2 regions of the Paenibacillus sp. FSL H7-0714 genome follow, and region 2 is predicted to be linked to the other one. Evidence: riboswitches for the same ligand, from Rfam matches in the RefSeq annotation. Region 2 holds a riboswitch; the other holds the start of a gene.
The links. A riboswitch is a leader RNA that binds a small molecule or an ion and turns the genes downstream of it on or off. The one in region 2 is predicted to bind cobalamin.
Positions count from the first base shown of each region.

Region 1: another riboswitch for cobalamin. It lies ahead of NST34_RS03955 (S-layer homology domain-containing protein); the one in region 2 lies ahead of NST34_RS02370 (anaerobic ribonucleoside triphosphate reductase).

Region 1 is NZ_JBBOPT010000001.1:893,349-896,500, reverse strand. It holds gene NST34_RS03955 (S-layer homology domain-containing protein) at 1-1,666, opposite strand, end outside; cobalamin riboswitch at 1,873-2,073, opposite strand; gene NST34_RS03950 (hypothetical protein) at 2,164-2,730, opposite strand; gene NST34_RS03945 (cellulase family glycosylhydrolase) at 2,950-3,152, shown strand, end outside.
Region 2 is NZ_JBBOPT010000001.1:536,614-539,765, reverse strand. It holds gene NST34_RS02375 (MTH1187 family thiamine-binding protein) at 1-295, opposite strand, end outside; cobalamin riboswitch at 670-904, shown strand; gene NST34_RS02370 (anaerobic ribonucleoside triphosphate reductase) at 1,122-3,107, shown strand; gene nrdG (anaerobic ribonucleoside-triphosphate reductase activating protein) at 3,104-3,152, shown strand, end outside.

The sequences.
Region 1 (3,152 bases), 360 kb from region 2:
GAGCATTTTGCGTACTCGATAACCATGCAATCGCCCGATCCACGGCAGCTTTTACATTTGGATTAGTTGCATAATAAGGCGCAAGAGCTTGTATCGCCATCGCAGTAATATCGGTATCAGCTTTTGCTGGGCCTAATGCCCAACCTCCGGCGTCCGCGGTACCTTTTTTGATTTCTTTATCTAAAATATACTTAATCAAATTCTCTCTTGTAGTCTGATATATTACCCCATCTTTATCAGGCTCAGGGAATAGAACGGGGATCTCGTACGTACGACTATCTAAGGCAATCAGTGCAAATATGGGACCATTAATCCCTTGCTTCTGAACATATTGATAATCAGCGAGTGCATTGATTAGATTATTACCCGCAACATTCGTGATATCCTTCCCGATCGAGGTAAGTCCTAGGATCGCTCTGGAATGCTCTGTGCTTTTAATAGCATCGAGTTTTCCATCCTTCATTAATTCTGTTACTTTCTTAGCTACGTTGTTGTAATAGAGATCATAATAACCACTTGGTACTTCGTAGTTGGCACGTGCTAAAGATAAGATCGACCATTCCCCACTGCCAGTACCAAATGACGGATTCTTTACCGTTTTTAAAATATAGGCCAAGCTTTTATCTAACTGTTCCTTTGCGCCAGTGGTAGCATTCAGCTTGTAGGTAATTTGATATGTTTTCTCTACTCTATTTTCTGCTCCGTCTACTGCCGTTACAGTGATTACATTACTACCTGGGCTTAGAGATGCTTTGTACTCACCATTAGTAGCAGATAGAACGACTCCATTAAGTTTTACTGCTGGCATGATATCTTTAAATATATTGTCTGTGACAACTACTCTGAAACTTAAATCTTTATCGGACACTTCCTGTTTATCCTGAATACCACTTACAGTAATAACAGGTGGCTCTATATCCAAAGAATTGGTAAGCCCGACAAGCGCATGATCTACACTTACTTGAGAGCTTTCAATATTTTCGAGCACGGAATAGGCTTGGTAGACTGCCGATTGTACTACAGTTCTATCCAAAATACTTTCTTTATTCGGATCGCTGTTAATCTCTGCAATTTCAGCAGTTAAAGCGTCCTTATTGGCAAGTTGAATTGGTAGTTCTCCCCAACCACCACCAAGATCAGAACCATAGCCATACGTGGTGAACTGAGTTCGGATGATGTCACCATCTTGAGGATCATATTGAGAAAAACCAACTGGAGGAAATTCATTATTTACTGCATACATCCAACCAGACATGGGGGTGTAGTCAAACTGACTCAACCATTGTTGATTTACTTTAGTTCCTACTGTCATCCCACCAGCTGAGATCATATCTAAAATATATTTCGGAATATTCACTTCATCTCTGGCATTATCTTTAACTTCAGATAGATAAAAGCTACTATTTATATCTCCTAAATATTTATAATTGCCCTCTCCTAGCGCACGCATAATTAAAGATGCGCCATTGTCCCCTTCGTAGATCGGAACTTTAATAGGTTCCTTAATATATCCTTGACCCAATGTGAACTTCTCTACAGATACAGTTGCGTACCCTTTAAGCGTAGAGCTTGCTCCATCTGCATGAGCCGGAATTACACTTGTAGAGAATGTCGTGATGAATACAGCTACAATAAGTAACCAAGCTAAAAACTTATTTTTCTTCATGTTTCATAACCCTTCCCTTCTTTTCCTATGATAAAAAACAGAATTAAACCCAGCGAGAAAAAACACCAGCGCCACCCATTAAGGGATGGCATTCACAAAAAAAAACCACTCAACATAAACGTCAAGAGGTTTAAAATAGTGAACTGAAAACGCCATAATAGCTGACATGCACTATTCAAACACCTCTCTATCGCTCGTAGAGTTTAACGGTGTATTAGAAACAGGCAGATATTCTGGCTCAAGTATCATCACCCTTGCTACCTTCCCAGTTTCCCAGTGGTACCTTGCAAGGACTCCTCTTTCACAGCGGCGGGACCGCGCGGGATTCACACCCGCTTTCCATTTAACCAATCTATGATTGTAATTCCGAAACATTCATAATTGGCACCTATTGCTAATATTAATTTTTCATGCTTCATCATATCTAATATATATGCTTTTGTCATGCAATATTTGTTTTTTGTATAACGAGTAGTTAGCGATAATCCTATTGAATATCAAATCATTTTAACCACAATATACTCTTTTTCTCTCAGCTCAAAACCATCCTCCAGTGACAAAGAGGCCAAATCAAAGATTCGATCATACTTTTTATTACGTGGGAGCCCTTCTTCCTCAGCCCAGCATGTATAAAGCTCGAACTCGGCACCAGATACCCCATAATCTGTCATAAGCCTAAATAACTCCCGACAACACTTGAGTGAGGCGTTATACGATCCCGGTAAAGTATCTTTTAGCTTAGAGCCGCCCCAATTCGGTGAAATCCGGTACACATACGGACTCCGAAAATGCTTGCGAATCTCATCGTTCCAATACCCAAGTTCCTCTATAAAAATACCCGCTGCATCTTCTTCCGAGTCGTATACAAGACAGTCCTCATCTCTTAAATGAGATAGATCTGCGATGTCATCCAAAGGAATTATACCTTGCAGGCGCAGAGCCTCTCTTTGTTTCTTATACTCCGGGGAATTTTTCACTTCATTATATGTCTTTGCTGACGGTACACTGCCTCTTTCTCCTAACGGAAGCTCTGTAGCCGAGCCTATGTAATGAAATCTGCTCACTGGATTGCCCTCCATAACTTTGGAATCACTGCAAATCACTAATTCATATATGAATTTACCACAAATTAGTAAGGTACTCGTTGAAATTATTCTATGTTAGGGTATTTGGTAAGCGTTTACAACGAATTCATGGAGGTGTACGTATTCATCTAAGCACCAAAGTACTAAGGAAGGTCAGGTTTAAGCATCCTCAAAAATGATCTTACAAAGGAGAATTCAATGACTACTCGAATCCAGAAATCATTCTTATCATTGACCCTTGTCACCGCTCTTCTGCTCTCTTTGTTCTCATCCATTGCCGCCGCTGCCACTAAGGACGAGCAACAAGCTAAGGCAGCACCAAAGAGTAAGATCCAATCCTATGTAGACGATATGCAGCCCGGATGGAACCTTGGCAATACTCTAGATGCTACAGGTGAGGA
Region 2 (3,152 bases):
GTTTACGCTCCACAGACTCCAGCTTTCCACGGCTAGTGGAGGGTTTATCGCGGCGGTCGTCTATTTTAAGTGAGGTAGAGACACGCTCTGCACCTGCGGCAAAAGGAGACTCGTGCAGCGCTTCGACTGCAGCAAAAATACGCTGAAGAGGCCCTTCGATGATTGTACCCATGGATGTAAGCTCATAAGTAATCCCTTCTACCGTCTTCAGCACTCGCTGCATATCCGCAACATAGCTGCTAAGGCTCGTACTACCTGTTCCAATCGGAATAACGGTTACTTCAGCAATAGGCATGAGAATACCTCCTCGGAATTTTAAAGTATGTGTCTCCTTCTATTGTAACAACTCCACCGCTCTCCCACAAATGATCTCAGCTTTATTATGCCCCTTCTTCTTTCCCCAAAATTCTCCGAAATATGACTTTCGCCACAAGTATTTTTTCTAACATGAATTCTAGGGTCATCTGCACTACATTTATGGACTCTTTGTGGCATCTTTTCGGACAATTTATGAATCATTTTTTATATGCCTGTGGATCAATTGTGGATTACTTATGGACAGCCTGTGGATCATTTGTGGAGTACTTTTGAAGAACCCGCTCCCCGCGCGGGTTTTCTAAAAAACTGTTTACAAACACAACATCTTGGGTTATTTTTATCTAACGACAACAAAATATAGTGGAGACAGGCGCTTTGATCCTTTATCGGAATTAGAGCTTAATAGGGAAGTACGGTGAAAATCCGCTGCGGTCCCGCCACTGTAACCGGATGCCCCTTACAAGCTTTTAGAAGCTTAAGATGGGCAGATCTCCTGGCAGAAGCCACTGAGGGGTAAGAGCCCCCTTGGGAAGGCGCTGAGAGGTCCTACGGAAGCCAGGAGACCTGCCTGTTTCGACGACACCAACTATGAGTGCCTGCGAGGAACAGGAACGGTGTCCGCATGCGGTCATCTTCTTAGAGGCCACTACAAATATCTGTGTGGATATTTACATAACGCATCGGGCATTTTCTGCCATCCTCGCTAGAGGATGCTTTTTTTATGAGATCACAATGAATATACGGCCGCTTTTGCGGCCCCACTTCTTAATGATAGGACGATAGACTGAGAGGAGAGCTATACAATGACGTTGTTGGAGAGACAATTTAACGGTACAACAAATGCACGAGAAGTTCTTTTAGATGAGCTCATTGATTTAGGACGCGATATTATCGACAGCCGGGATTTGGACTTGCTGCGCGAGAATGCCAATTTGAACGGAGAGAGTTTCTCCGGTAAAATGAGCAAGTTCGGCAGTGAATATTCAAAATGGTACGCCCGCAACTTTTCGATGCCACCGCAGCTAGTGCAAGCCATTGATGACAATGTCGTCTATGTGCATGATCTGGATCAATACGCAATCGGAACGACTAACTGCATTTTTATCCCGTTTGATAAGCTTCTCCGCGAAGGCTTCAACACCGGCAACGGCAGTGTTCGTCCTCCGAACTCCATAATGACAGCTATGTCACTGGTAGCAATTATTTTTCAATCCCAGCAAAATGCTCAATATGGCGGCGTATCCGCAAATAAGCTCGACTATGATCTTGCACCTTATGTAACCAAATCCTTCGCTAAGCTGTTCCGCAAGGGTCTGGATTATTTTGATGAGGGACAAGCTAATGATTCTTTGGGCGAGATTACAATGAGTCGGACCGATCTGGCGGAGTTATATCCAAAAGCGTTTCGTTTTGCACTAAAGGAAACCGAAATCGAAACCCTGCAAGCGGCTGAAAGTATGGTACATAATCTCAACACCATGTCCAGCCGATCCGGTGGGCAAATTCCGTTTACCAGCATCAATTATGGTACTTGTACTTCACCAGAAGGTCAGCTTGTGATCAGCTCCCTGCTAACAGCAACGATGAACGGACTTGGCAGCGGAGAAACACCTGTGTTCCCGATTCAAATCTTCAAATGCAAGCAAGGAGTCAATCAACAGCAAGGTGATCCTAACTATGAATTGTTCCTAAAAGCGGCGGAATGTTCTGCACGCAGACTATATCCGAACTTCGCTAATCTGGACGCTCCGCTCAACTTGCAGTATTATGATCCAAGTGATCCTGATACGGAATTTGCTACAATGGGCTGCCGCACCCGAGTGCTCGGTGACCGTTTTGGGCGTAATCATTGCTCCGGGAAGGGCAACCTTTCCTTTAATACACTGAATCTGGTTCGGCTCGGTCTGGCACACGGCACAGTAACAGGCCGACGTACCGTCGCAGATGAAGCTGGCTTCTATGAGGATCTAAACCACTATATGGATATTGCGCTGGAAGGACTTCTTCATCGGTTCCACATCCAAAGCGCGCAAAAAGCTAAAGCATCCGATTTCATGATGCGAGAAGGCGTCTGGGAAGGCGGCGAAAATCTCGCTCCTGAAGACTCTGTAGGCGAACTACTTAAGCATGGTAGTCTGTCGCTTGGCTTCATCGGTATGGCGGAATGCATGAAAGCCATGTACGGCAAACACCATGGCGAGGATATGGAAGTCCATGCCAAGGCTGTGGCTATCGTGCGTCACATGCGGGAGTATTGCGACCTTAAAAGTGAGGAACTTAATCTCAACATTACCTTGTTCGCAACACCAGCAGAGGGCCTGTCCGGCAAATTCACCAAGATTGATCGCAAGGTACTGGGTTCTATTCCGGGCGTAACTGACCGTGAGTATTATACGAACTCTTTCCACATCCCTGTATACTACGATCTAGGTGCTGCTCAGAAGATCAGCTTGGAAGCTCCTTTCCATGAATACTGCAATGCCGGGGCTATTTCTTATGTCGAATTAAATGGCAATGCCCGCAGCAATCCATCTGCTTTTATCAAAATCATTAAATATGCACTAGAACAACAGGTCAGCTACTTCAGCATTAACCATCCGATTGACCGCTGCTCCAGCTGCGGATACGAAGGTGTAATTGGGACAAACTGTCCTTCCTGCAACGCACATGAGAATGACGTGCACATCCGTCGTTTGCGCAGAGTTACAGGTTATTTAACTGGCGACTATCAGACCCGCTTCAATGCCGCCAAACAAGCCGAAGTACGGGATCGCGTTAAGCATTTATGAATATTTGCGGATACTATCCGGAGTCGATTAACGAGGGAGAGGGCA